3 regions of the Paenibacillus sp. JT31N7 genome follow, and region 2 is predicted to be linked to each of the others. Evidence: riboswitches for the same ligand, from Rfam matches in the RefSeq annotation. Region 2 holds a riboswitch; each other region holds the start of a gene.
The links. A riboswitch is a leader RNA that binds a small molecule or an ion and turns the genes downstream of it on or off. The one in region 2 is predicted to bind cyclic di-AMP.
Positions count from the first base shown of each region.

Region 1 (4,543 bases), on a different contig from region 2:
GTTCGCCAGAGCGGACCGTATAGCCTCCGGTGTCGCGTTCTCGACTCCGATGTCGCCGCGCTTCTCCGCAAGTTCCTGGGGAAGAAAAGCGTGCTTGCAGCCGGGGACCTTGCCTGAAATGATTTTACGGATGCGCTCTCCCGCATGATCCGGATCCGTGAAGACAATGACCCCTCGGCGCTCCTGGGCCAGCCGGATGCGGTCCAGAATGGCCCGGTTGATTGCCGATCCTCCCGTTTCGATCGTATCCGCTTCAACCGCCCGCTTGATGGCGGTAGTATCGTCTTTTCCTTCGACAACAATGATTTCTTTGATCATCTTCTTTATCCTCTCTTAAGCGCACAAAAAGAAGAGGGTGTCCCTCTTCTTTTTGCATACAGTTTGTTACCGGTTTGTAAATCTTCGTTTCAGGTAACATGTTATCCTAATCTTGTGTCGGTTTATTCGGACCGATGACATAAACGGTATATCCCCGTTTCACACCGAAAGTCTTGGCATAACTCATGCTGTCGAAATATACGTCCATTTTCTGGCCTTTAATAGCACCGCCCGTATCTTCTGCACGGCGGTATCCGATGCCTTCAATGTACACCCACCAGCCTAACGGCACGACTGATGTATCTACGGCAATCGTCTGGCCTTGCACTGGTTTCGTTCCACTGGCGGTCCGGTTACCAACGCCCGGCTCTTGGGAAGAGTATGCGGTCAAGGTAACGTTCTTTAATATTTTCTTCGCGTCTATGTCGGTACCTGCTTTAGTTACCTGCTTAGGCTTAACCGGTTCGGATGCGGCTGCCACCGTAACGACCGGATTTTTTGTGCCTACAGCCACAATCTTATCCACACTGGCGTTTTTGACTGCTTGATCGATAACCTGCTCGGATACGAGTTTTCCGTTTTCGAAAATCTTCTCTTTCTTTTTGACCAATACGCCTTCCTGGCCTTCCTGTACGACCTGCTCTTTGCCTTTCAGCAGATCCTCATTGGATTTCTTGACCACACTGAATGCGATGGGCTCCGAAATTTCTTCCGTTTCTTTCTTCACCCGGACAACTTCGATAGCCGCATTGGCTGAAAGCTCCGTGTCTTTGGCCGGAGTCACTTTGTCGTGCTCTCCCAGCGAAATATTTGAATCTTGCAGAACTTCATCTACCGTTTTCGCAGTGGTATGCACAGTTTGTGTCTGCCCGTCGGCAGTTAGCTGCACGGGTGATGCATGATCGATGACAATCTTCTGACCGTCTTGAATCTTGCCGTCCAGCGGCATAGATATCTGATCGTGCTCACCGATTGTAATGGCTTGTTCATCCAGTAGGCGTTGCAGGACCCATTGTCTTGTTTCCACAACGGTTTCTCGTCCGTTTACCACCAATGATACGCTTTTACCAGCCGTACCGTATAACAACACCAAAAACATGAAAGTCAAAGCGAATGAAATGATAGCTGCAAGGATGATCATACGCAAGTTTTCATGCTTCCATCGCAATGCGAAGGACATGCTGGATGATCGCTTAACATGGGTCTCTGGTTGCGAGATATTGCCCACTTCTTCGGTCCTCCTTCAAAGCCTCGCCTCTGTGATACGCATGATGATTGGACGCGACTTAGGTTTATTTGGTGGTTCCTAACGGAACCCTTGCAATTGGCTACTTTCCCGCCGGCTGACCGGTTGCTCTCAGTCTCACGGGGTCTGCACCACCTCCGCTTGATGTTTACCTGTATGCGGGTCGGATACCCGTCCGATATGGAACAAAAAAGGCCATCGGAAAGAGAAAGCTTCCCGGTGGCCTGTGTGTGAGCGCGACTAAACAGAATGACACGACAGTTGGTTATCTCTCCCGGTACGCTTACGAGGTTAGCTGACGGATTCGGGCCGTGAGAGCTGCCCTACTCGCCGGCGGTGCTGCCTGCACCTGCCATTGAGATTCACCCCAAATTGTTTCCTGTTGTATCGGCCCAAAACTGTTCCGACCTTGACAGCGGTTCCCCCGTTTTCCTTTTACGGAAACTCAGCGTTAAAACTTGGCGTTTATTAAGTTATCATGAAAGTATATTACGCTCAAATATCCAACCTGTAAAGGGGTCATATTCCTTAAAAATAAGCAAATTTAACCAAACCAACGGCATTTATCTAATTATCTTGCAGTCGTTCTCCTTTTTTCTCCCGTTATCTCACTCCTAGTTTCCTCCATTTCCGCCGTTCCGCTTGGGCATTGGGCTTCCAGGCATTTTTTGACTATAATAAAAGATACGGCAATCAGCCCGAAATGGCCGAAAGCCGCAATAACCGATTGAAGAAAAGCAGGTGAAGGCATGGATCCAATTCTTCACATCTCCCGTCTCAGCGGAGGCTATCTGCCCGGAAAACCGATTCTCCGCGATCTCGATATTACAGTCGGACAAGGTGAAATGGTGGGTCTGATCGGACTCAACGGAGCGGGAAAAAGCACGACCATCAAACACATCCTCGGGCTCCTGAAGCCCCAGGAAGGCAGCGTCCGCATCCGTAACCGGACCCTGGAAGAAGACCCGCTGGGATACCGGTCCTCGTATTCTTTCGTACCGGAGTCTCCCGAATTGTACGACGATCTCACGATTGAAGAGCATTTGGAACTGACGGCGATGGCTTACGATATTCCGAAGGAAGTGTACCAGGAACGTTCCGGCCGCCTAATGAGCGAGTTCCAGATGGAGCCTAAGCGCAAAAGCTTCCCGGGCCAGCTTTCCAAAGGGATGAAGCAGAAAGTCATGATCATGAATGCGTTTCTTGTCGAGCCCGCGCTTTATGTCATTGACGAGCCGTTCCTGGGCCTTGACCCGCTGGCGATGCGTTCTCTTCTCGACATTATGGCGGACTTCAAGAGCCGGGGCGCCAGCTTCCTGATCTGTTCTCACATCCTCGCCACGATCGAAAGATACTGCGACCGGTTCGTCGTTCTCCATCAGGGACGGATTCTTGCCCAAGGCACGCTGGAGGAACTGAGACAACAAACCGGGCTGTCCGATGCGACGCTTGACGAGCTGTTCTATGAGCTGGTGCGGAGGAATCCGGCATGAACCACGAAGCAGCCGTTCACAGAGACGGTACGGCCGCAGCAGTCCGGCAGCTGTGGAAGCGGAGATTCGACCATTACCGGCAGGAAACGTCCCGCTACTGGGCTTATGTCGCAAGAAGCCAGTTTTTCGGTTTTCTTTTCCTGATTTTTATCGTTTCTTCTTATTATTACGCAAAAATACTTCAACAGCTTCCGACATCTTTTCCCTATATCTGGATCGTTCTGCTCGTGCTCGTTCCGGCTCTTGCAGCCGGCTCTGTGCGCACGCTCCTAAGGAATGCGGACCGGGTGTTTCTGCTTCCGCTGGAACCCGTTATGAACGTGTTCTTCCGGGCGGCCTTCCGCTACAGTTTAGGGATCCAGGCCGCACGCTCCCTCATTCTGATGCTGATTATTTGGCCTTTGTACAAACACTGCACGGGTACGGAAGGACAGCCTTTGTGGCTGATGGCGATTTTTGTTCTTCTAATAAAAATAGCCAACCTGCTCGGATCGTGGCAGGAAGGCCGTTTTTCATCTCCCGGATGGCGTCTGGTCTCGGCGGGTTACCGCTGGATCTTAAGCGCAGCCGTCGTATTCGCCTTGTTCGGAACGGGTCCGCTTCCGGGCGGGATCGTTCTATTGACTGGACTTGCCGTCTGGATAGCCGTGTACAGGCTTGGGCCCGGACGGCGGGCAATCGGCGTCGCCTGGGATTATCTCATCGACAACGAGCGCAAGCAGCAGTACCGGCTGTACTTGTTTTTTAGCGGCTTCGCCGATGTGCCCCAGCTACCTGTGCGGGTAAAACAGAGACGATGGCTGGCGGGCATTGCGGACCGGTATTCGTTCCGGTCTTCATCTCTTTATCTGTATCTCTTCACGAAGACGTTTGTCCGTTCGGAGCTGCTCGGCATCGTCGTCCGGATCACGCTTGTCGCCGGTCTGGCGGCCGCGGCCGTTCAATCCGCACAGGTTGCCGCCGCCGTCTGCCTCGTGGCCATGTTCATCTCGGTGATCCAGCTTACTTCGCTGGAACAATCGCACCGCTACACGTTCTGGCTGCAGACTTATCCGGTAGATCCCCGCCGGAAAGTGGACGCCGTGGTGCGGATCATCAGCGCCGCTTTCATCCTGCAGGGGTTCGTTTTTACCCTGCTGATGCTGTTAAGCGGAGCGGGCGTCTATGCAACCGCTCCGCTCGCGGGCCTCGCGCTTGGCCTCGTGCTTTGCGCCACGGTAATGAAGCGGAAATTTACCGCTTCATTTGAGGCCGAGTAGGCGCACGGCATTGTCCGTCGTCACCTTGGCGAGTTCCTCGAGGCTCATGCCGCGCAGCTCGGCGGCCGCTTCCGCAACGAGACGCACATAGGACGTCTCGTTGCGCTTGCCCCGGAACGGATGCGGCGTCAAATAAGGCGCATCCGTTTCGATAAGCAGGCGGTCAAGCGGCACCTGCTTGAGGACTTCCTTGGGCTGCTTGGCGTTTTTGAACGTAATGGGCCCGC
Region 1 is NZ_JCAUAT010000011.1:47,590-52,132, forward strand. It holds gene rnmV (ribonuclease M5) at 1-318, opposite strand, end outside; gene AC58P5_RS26860 (resuscitation-promoting factor) at 425-1,546, opposite strand; cyclic di-AMP (ydaO/yuaA leader) riboswitch at 1,831-2,025, opposite strand; gene AC58P5_RS26865 (ABC transporter ATP-binding protein) at 2,314-3,057, shown strand; gene AC58P5_RS26870 (ABC transporter permease) at 3,054-4,316, shown strand; gene AC58P5_RS26875 (TatD family hydrolase) at 4,299-4,543, opposite strand, start outside.
Region 1: another riboswitch for cyclic di-AMP. It lies ahead of AC58P5_RS26860 (resuscitation-promoting factor); the one in region 2 lies ahead of AC58P5_RS23695 (hypothetical protein).

Region 2 (4,543 bases):
ACGATCATGAAAAATCCGCACAAGGCCGCGTCGATGTAATCGTTCATCACGATCTGCTTCATCTGCGCGGCCGATTTGGCCGGGGCCACGATTTTCCCGCTGTCCAGCGCGCTCTGGAACTGTTTGGCGTGAGAAAGGAAGCCAATGTTCGCTTTCTCGTGGAACAGCTTCTGCCAACCGGCGGACATGGTCACGATAAGCAGCCACGTCGTGGGCAGGAGCGTGACCCAGGCGTACGCCTTTTTGCCCATTTTGAACAAAATGGTCGTACCCAGTACAAGCGCGATGCCGGCCAGCATCTGATTGGCGATGCCGAAGAGCGCCCACAAGGAGTTGATGCCCCCCAGAGGGTCCACAACGCCTTGGTAGAGGAAATACCCCCAGCCCGCTACGCAGAGAGCCGTAGCGATAAGATTGCCGACCGTGGACCGGGTATCCCCCAGCGACTTGCTGGCATAACCGAGCAAATCCTGGATGAGGAAACGCCCCACCCGGGTGCCCGCGTCGATCGTCGTCAGGATGAACAGGGCTTCGAACAGGATGGCGAAGTGATACCAGAACGCCATCATCGTCTTGCCGCCGATCACGCCGGACAAGATTTGCGCCATGCCGATGGCGAAGGTCGGCGCGCCGCCCGTCCGCGAGAGAATGGTACTCTCGCCGATATCTTTGGACAGCGTAGTCAACTGTTCCGGCGTGATAGTGAAGCCCCAGTTCGTGATGGTCGCCGCCGCGGTCGCCACATCGGTACCGCCCAGCGCCGCCGCCGACGAGTTAATCGCGAAGTAAGTGCCGGGCGTGATAATGCAGGCGGCGATCAGCGCCATGATGGCGACGAAGGATTCGACCAGCATCGCGCCGTAGCCGATCGGACGCGCGTGGGATTCGCGCTCCAGCATTTTGGGCGTCGTTCCGGAGGAAATCAGCGCATGGAAGCCCGACACGGAGCCGCAGGCGATGGTGATAAACAGGAACGGGAACAAGTTCCCGGCGAAGACGGGTCCGGTTCCGTCGATGAACCGGGTCGTGGCCGGCATGGACAGATCCGGCAGGACGAAAATGATGCCGAGCGCGAGGCCGATGATCGTTCCGACTTTCAGGAACGTGCTGAGATAGTCGCGGGGAGCGAGAAGCAGCCAGACCGGCATGACGGAAGCGAAAAAGCCGTAGGCGATCATCATCAGAGCGATGGTTTCTCCGCTGAAGGAGAAGAGAGGGGCCAGCGCTGCGCTCTCGGCGACGAATTTGCCTCCGATGAGGGACAGAATCAGCAGAATGACGCCGATGAGGGACGCTTCCCCGACGCGGCCGGGCCGTATGTAGCGCATATACACGCCCATCAGGAGGGCGATCGGAATGGTGGCGGCAATCGTGAACATGCCCCACGGGCTGCCGATCAGCGCTTTGACGACGACGAGCCCGAGCACGGCGAGAAGAATGATCATAATGCCGAGAATGCCAAGCATGGCGATCGTACCCGTCACCTTGCCGATTTCATCCTTGATCATATCGCCGAGCGATTTACCGTTTCTGCGTGTTGAAGCGAAAAGAATGACGAAGTCCTGGACGGCGCCTCCCAGAATAACGCCGAGAATGATCCACAGCGTTCCGGGCAGATAGCCCATCTGGGCGGCAAGTACGGGCCCTACGAGGGGACCCGCGCCGGCAATGGCCGCGAAATGGTGCCCGAACAGCACCCATTTGTTCGTCGGCACATAGTCCTTGCCGTCGTTGTTCAGCTCTGCGGGTGTTTTCCGGTTGTCGTCGAGCACGAAGACTTTGCGGGCGAGAAAGCGGCTGTAGAACCGGTAGGCGACCGCATAACAGCTTACGGCTGCAATGACGAGCCAGGCGGCATTGATCGTTTCTCCGCGATTAAGTGCGACAAGCCCGAAAGCGAACGCGCCGACAATGGAAATCACCCCCCAGAGCAAGATTGATTTCCATCCGTTTTTCATAAATTTTCCTCCTAACTGGTTAATATGGGAACGTTTACAAGTAGTATAGCAGGTTTTTCCGTTGTGGGAAGAGGCTGGATGTCCAAACCGTTTTCAAAAACGCGAGATTTTCGACGCATTAACAAGCTAGCGCACAAAAAGAGGAAATGTAAGCGCATTAGGCGATTTCTTTGGCTTAAATCGGTTTAAAACCAATCTCCCCATATCTTTACAAAGCACGTACGGAGGTGTAATATTCATTCCATCAATTGAAAAAAACAGTTTCTTGCTTTCGCTGAATTTCCCCATCCGGGGAAGCGGGGGAACCATCGCAGCATTGATCCGGTGTGAGAGCCGGGGCCATGTCTGCAGGGGTGAATCCTGAAGCGCCGGAATCCATGGACCCGGCAGTCAGGTAGGGCGACTCTCACCGCCCGAATCCGACAGCTAACCTCGTAAGCGCATGAGTTCGGGAGGGGTTGAAGAAGCTTGTGATCGGCATCGACCACAGGGACTTCGTTTCGCTGTGGTTTTGTTATGTTCAAAAACATCCGAAAAAGAAAAATGTGCCAAATAAATGAACATGCGTTTTTATCGCTGAGTTTCCGTATGAAGCGGAAAACGGGGGAACCAACGAGGACCTGCAGGCCTAACGGCCCGGTCCTCATGGGGTGAATCCAGAAGCGGCATCCGTGCCGTCATGGTAGGGCGACTCTCACGCCCGAATCCGACAGCTAACCTCGTAAGCGTACCGAGAGAGGCGACTGCTATCGCGCTTCGGCTATAGTCTTTTTAGGCTGTGACCGTCAAGAAGCCGCGTGAAGAGTTCCTCTTCCGCAGGCTTCTTTTTTTGCTGCCCAAAACATGAAAGAGGGATAAAAAGTGGACGAGAGAAAGATCCAAACCTATACGTTGGTTTCCGCACCGAATGTCACCGGCGAGAACTTTATTAAACTGCTGAATATTTACCGCAGACCCTTCGCGGCGCTTGTAAACAACCCGGCGGAAGGACAGCGGATGAAGAAGCTGGGAGTCCGGCATATCGTGGAAGTGGATACCGTGCGCCACGAAGCCTGGGAAGTCCCCGGGCTTCCGGTCGGTGACGTTTATCTTTTCGAAGACAGCCTGCCGCTCTGCTGCCGGTATCTTCAGATGGTCCGCAGCTGGACAACCGGAACGATTTTCGTGGTGAAAACGAATGCCACACCGCGGTTGATTTATAAAGCGCTCGGCGCCGACCATGTGGTGCATACGAATACCCGTCAGGTCTCTTTCCTGCTTGGAGCAGCACCGGGCCAAGTGCCCGAAGAAGTTTTGCGCTAACGTTTAAATTCACTAACCGAACGATAATGAATGAACCTATAATATGAACCTTTAAATAGGAAAGAAAGGAGCCGACACGCATGACGGACCTTTATATGATTCTGCTGCTGGCAGTCGTTTATTTCATCTTTTACGGTTTTTTGATCTGGTGTGACCATGTGGTGGAAGGCTCGGAAGGCGGCCGTTCATGATGATTATCGCGCTTTTTACGGCTGGGCTTTTTCTGTATCTGATTTACGCGCTCATACATCCTGAGAAATTTTAAGGCGCCTTCGGGCAGCCGGTGAACTGCTTGCGCGGAGTTGTTTGAGGAGGATAGGAATCTATGGAGATCGTGCAAATTTTAATCGTAATCGCGGTCCTTTGCCTGCTGGTGAAACCGCTTGGAACTTATATCTATCATGTTTTTTCGAATGAGAAAAACCGGACGGACCAATGGTTCGGCTGGCTGGAGCGGCCCATTTACAAGCTTGCGGGCATCCGCAGCGAGAACGGCATGACGTGGAAAAGATATGCGGGCAGCCTCGTGCTGACCAACGTTGTGCTTGTGGCGGTCGGGTATTTGATCCTTCGCCTGCAGCATGCTCTTCCTTTGAACCCGAACGGGATCGACAATATGGAAGCGACGCTGTCGTTCAATACGATCATCAGCTTTATGACCAACACGAATCTGCAGCACTACAGCGGGGAAACGGGCTTGTCCTATTTCTCGCAGATGGCCGTCATTATGATGATGATGTTCACGTCCGCCGTAACGGGGATCGTGGTCGCGATTGCGTTTATCCGCGGGCTGACGTCTAAAGGCAACACCATCGGCAACTTTTTTGCGGATTTTGTAAAAGGACATACGCGTCTGCTGCTGCCGCTGGCTATCGTGGTTACGCTGCTGCTTGTCGGCCTGAAAGTGCCGCAAACGCTGGACCCGTCGCTGGCCGCAAAGCCGCTTGAAGGCGGAGAACAGCAAATCGCCATCGGACCGGTAGCGTCGCTTGTGTCCATCAAGCATTTGGGTACGAACGGGGGCGGCTTCTTCGGGGTGAATTCTTCCCATCCGTTTGAAAATCCGTCTCCGCTGACCAACGTAATCGAAATGCTGTCCATGTGGTGCATTCCGGCCTCCTTGACGTATACCTTCGGACGGTTTGCGAAGAACCGGAAGCAGGGCTGGGTCATTTTCACCGCGATGATGACTTTGTTCCTGGTCTTCCTGTCGGTCGCCTTCTTCTCGGAAAAGGCCGGCAACCCCGCCCTGAACGCCCTTGGCGCGGACTCGTCCATCGGCA
Region 2 is NZ_JCAUAT010000007.1:64,305-68,847, reverse strand. It holds gene AC58P5_RS23700 (carbon starvation CstA family protein) at 1-1,958, opposite strand, end outside; cyclic di-AMP (ydaO/yuaA leader) riboswitch at 2,221-2,414, shown strand; cyclic di-AMP (ydaO/yuaA leader) riboswitch at 2,523-2,702, shown strand; gene AC58P5_RS23695 (hypothetical protein) at 2,820-3,260, shown strand; gene kdpF (K(+)-transporting ATPase subunit F) at 3,448-3,525, shown strand; gene kdpA (potassium-transporting ATPase subunit KdpA) at 3,586-4,543, shown strand, end outside.

Region 3 (4,543 bases), on a different contig from region 2:
TCATGCGGATATCACTACGCGGGTAACCATTAAGCTGGAGCCGGTCGGCGGCTGCACCAAGCTGACCCTGATCAACGATGAGTGGGTTGAAAATCATCCATCCTACGAGAAGACGGACTCCGCATGGTGGATGCTGCTGAGCACCATCAAAACGTTTGTGGAGACTGGAAAGAAACTGGATCTCGGCTGGTAAGTGATAAAGGGTAGGGGACCCGTAGAAGGCTGGGGTAGTAAGCGGAGCGTTCCACACGAAAAAAGCCGGACAGCATGAAGCCTGTCCGGCCTTAATCACCCGCTGGCTCAGCGGGATTATTTTTGTAAGCCGACAGTAGGGGAACTCTACGGTTCCTCTGCTGTCGGCATTTTCATTTTTTAATGAAAAGTTCGATTGAATTAGTGATGATGACGTTCCTCGAAAGTTTGACAGCAGGTGTCGGTGATGCCCTCGGCGGAATCCTGATGCCCGGAATCGTAAGGCAGACCGTCCCGTTCTTGCGGTTGTGGCTTGTTCGAATGAGCGTTTACTTCGATCATAATAACTTCCGCATTGCAGTTATTGCCCTGCTCCCAGTATTCGCAGTTGGCAATGCTGCATTTCACCATTGGATTTTCCATGTTTATCACCTCGTACTTCTATTTACCCGAAGAACGAAGCTTTAAACAGGGGGGCAGTCATTTCGGGAAGCTCCGGCCGGACCCGGGCCGACAGCAGGTTTGGCTTCCGCCAGCATTTGCTTGTAAATCTCGATCGCTGCGGCGCGGGAGCTCTTCAGATCGACGATCGCGTCCGTCTGCGGCTTGTGAATTTCCTTATCGCTCAGATGAGCGAGCCGGGGAAGCCACCGCCGGATGTACATCCCCGTCGGATCATGGGTCTCCGACTGCGTGACGGGGTTCATCACCCGGAAGTACGGAGACGCGTCGAAGCCGAGCGAAGCGCTCCACAGCCAGCCGCCCCGGTTGAGCACGTTGTCGTAATCGGCGAGCTTGCGCCGGAAATACCGCTCACCCAGCGTGAAGGGACAGCGCAGGTTCTTGGTCAGGAACATGGCCGTCACCATCCGCAGCCGGTTCGGCATGTGCCCCGTGGCGTTCAGCTCCGCCATGGCCGCATCCACGACCGGAATGCCGGTCTGCCCCCGGCACCACCGCTCGAAGAGCGTGTCCTCCAGGCCGGAGAAATCGAATTTCTTCTCGTAGACGAAGAAATCCGGGTTATAGACGGCCTGGTACAGGTAGAAGTCGCGCCACGCCAGCTGGCGCGTCCAGGCTTCGTGCCGCTCGCTGCCGAGAGCGGCTTCATACGCCCGGCGCACGGAGAGCGCGCCGGTGTTCAGGTGGCGGCTGATCCCGCTGGTCGTCTCGAAGGCGTACCGGTCTCTTTGCGCTTCATAAGCGCGGAGACCTCCTTCGAGAAAGCCGCTCAGAGTCTGAGCGGGATCAGGCGCCGTGCCGGCCGCTTCCGGGTCCAGCGGAAGCGGAAATCGCGCGGACCAGGCTTCGCGGTCCGGCAGCGGCCGTGTCTGCAAATCGCGCACGGTGACGGCCGACGACGGCCGGAAAAAAAGGTGCATGTAAGCGTTCCATTTTTTATAAAAAGGGGTAAATACTTGGTAAGGAGTGCTGCGCTCCGCAAAGTGCTGGAAATCCCCGAAATCGGCGAGAGTATGGTCGATCAGCGTAGTAACCGGAACGCCGCGGGCGGAAGCTGAAACCTTCAGTTTGCGGTCACGTACTAATGCATAGGGCGTAACGTCGCCGTGCAGGACGATTTCTTCAATGGGGAGCTCGGCCAGCAGATGATCCACCACGGCATGAGGCTCGCCGGCAAGCACCTCCAGATGCGCGCCCGCTTTCCGGTATTCGCGGATCAGCCTGGAGACGTGACGGAGGAAGTTGACTCCGCTGTGTTCCCGCTCCCGGCCGTCGCGCAGAAGGAAAGGGTCCAGAATCAGGATGTGCAGGCTTGGACGCCCCAAGCTGTGAATGTAATCAAACGCAGTCATGTCATCAATCCGCAAATCTTTGCGATGAATAAAAAGGATCATAATGAAGGGACGCTCCTTGCTTTTTCGTCTAACTTCATAGTAACAGGAAAACCGGCGCAAATGAAAAGAAGCCCGGCAAGCCAGGCGGCAACCTGGATTACGGGGCTCCCTTTCGGGTATATGCTGCGTTCCATTACGAGTGCGTCTTACTAGTCTGCAGTGATCTTGTTAAAAAGGTCATCGCCGATAACGCGGCGTGCAGAAACGTATCGTTTCGCATAGTAAGATTCGCTCAAGTCACTCTTTGTAACACCTTTGTTCGTGGCGGAGTGGGCGAACTTGTTGTTCCCGATGTAAATACCTACATGGGAGATGCCTTTTCCGTCGGTGTTAAAAAATACCAGGTCACCCGGTCTCAGATCGCTTTTCGCAACCGAGGATCCTTGGCCGTTCTGTGCTTTTGAAGTGCGTGCCAGATCAACGCCGAACCGGTCGAATACGTAGGACGTGAAGCCCGAGCAATCAAAACCGCTGGTCGATGTGCCCGAATACTTGTAAGGCGTCCCTACCAATCCGTCAATCGTGGAGCTGAGCGTCGACTTCGCGGATGCGCTGCCGATTTCCACACTCAAAAACAGGGTCAAGCTCAAAACAAACAACAAGACTTTCTTCAACTGTGTTGCTCCTTCCTGTGCCTACGAGGTTAGCTGGAGGGTTCGGTAGAAGGTGTCCCCTATGATCCCTTTGTTGCAAGATCAATTCACCCAGAGTGGATCCCCCGTTCTCTTCCTTTTCGTCTAAGAAGAAATTCGGCAATCTTTTTCTGTTCGACACTAAATATTCGCCATAGGTCCAGAAATTCCTTCCAAAAAACTAAAAATAGTTACAAAAAAGTTTCAAAAGCAGTTATTTAGTCGGATTTCAGGGCAAAAAATAGATCAAAAAACCCGCCTTCTTGTATAAAGAGGGCGGGTTTTCCATGTCTTTCAGCTTAGAGGCAATCTAAGTCTTCGGTTGATCCGGAAACTTCACGCGCAGCCCCGGTTTCGTTTCGGCAAGCAGTTTTTCCTGCAGGGCGTTGAGGTCTTCCTGCGTTTTCAGCTCGCCTTTTTTGACGAGATACTCGATCGTTTTTTGCTGGAGGAGATATTTGGCGTACTGGTTGACGGTTTTAGGATCGGTCCAGTAGGTCGCTTCGGTCAAGCCGGCGCTTTTGTAGAGCATCTCTTTCAACTGAGCCGCTTCGGGGCCGGCTGCTTCCAGCGCTTTGCGCTGCTGATCGACAGCCTGCTTCACTTCGGCTTCCTTGACTTTGACGCCGCGCTTCTGGCCGTAACGGACGAAGAGCTCGTCCTTAAGCATCAGATCGAGCAGCTGATCGTTGGTCAAATTGTTTTGAGCGCCCTGCATTTGAAAGGCCAGGTCGACTTCGGCTTTCATTTTGTCGAATGCCTGATTGGAAATGCGGACGTCGTGACCGATCGCCACAACCTCTTTGGCTTTAACGTCGGACTGTCCGTAAAAGAACGACCCGGCGGCGACACAAAGGCCAATTACTGCCGCCACGACGGTGCTTGTCCGTGGGGATATCATCGGTAATGCCTCCTTTTATCTTCTATCTTTCCATGATAGCTGAAAAAAACGCAAATGGAAACTAAAAACCCCCCTGGCCGGTGAACGGCAGGGGGAGACGGATATCGCGCCGGAACCATCCGGAAAGAGAACGGCTGATAAGACGGTCCGACGATTGAGACGCGTCTGTTTTGCCTCCCGGCTTACGGGCAGAATAACGGGCATTTCTAGGTCCGGTAGCTTTCCCAGATTTCACGCTGCGCCGCGATGGACCACATTTTGACAAAGGTGCGGACCAGGGGGTATATCTGGTGGATAATGAGGGCCGTCAAGCCTGCCCACACATAGGATGCGGTAGTAGCCGCAACGGCAAGAAGGAAGCCGAGCAGGATGAGCAGCAGGGCATTGCACGTGATCCGCAAGCCTTGGCGGAACACGACCGGAAGCACCGCGAGAAGTCCACGTCGATCCTCGGAGGCCCGGCCGAACTGCAGGAACAGGAAGATAAGCTGAATGAGCAGGGCATACACGGCATAGAGAGCCGCCCAAGGAAGCAGGGACAGGAGAAGCTGCTCGAATGCGTAGGCTTCGTTGAACAAAGCAAGTGCTTTGGGAGCCAGCCAGTAGAGCGGAGCAAGCACCAGGACCGTTTGAAGAAGATAATAGAGGAAGAAGGGCAGCAGAAGCTCGCGTATTCCTTTCATAAACCGGTAACCCGCATTCATCTGCCGGTGTTCCAGAGAGTACAGGACGCCTGCGTTCAGCATGGGACTAATCAGCATCCGGACGGCCAGCAGAATGAGAAACCATTCGAGATACGGCTGGATGAGATCCGTTTTTACAAGTCGGAACTGGCTTTCCGCCACGAACAAATGAATGGCGCTCTGGGGCTGATCGCTTGCCGGATAACGGTGGAGCAGGGGGACGATAATGGATTGGACCCATTTATAAAGCAGAATCCCCCAGGCAAACTGGTACACATA
Region 3 is NZ_JCAUAT010000013.1:26,603-31,145, reverse strand. It holds gene AC58P5_RS27470 (SRPBCC domain-containing protein) at 1-193, shown strand, start outside; gene AC58P5_RS27465 (DUF1540 domain-containing protein) at 394-615, opposite strand; gene AC58P5_RS27460 (cryptochrome/photolyase family protein) at 657-2,048, opposite strand; gene AC58P5_RS27455 (C40 family peptidase) at 2,198-2,662, opposite strand; cyclic di-AMP (ydaO/yuaA leader) riboswitch at 2,666-2,813, opposite strand; gene AC58P5_RS27450 (SurA N-terminal domain-containing protein) at 2,991-3,581, opposite strand; gene AC58P5_RS27445 (hypothetical protein) at 3,788-4,543, opposite strand, start outside.
Region 3: another riboswitch for cyclic di-AMP. It lies ahead of AC58P5_RS27455 (C40 family peptidase); the one in region 2 lies ahead of AC58P5_RS23695 (hypothetical protein).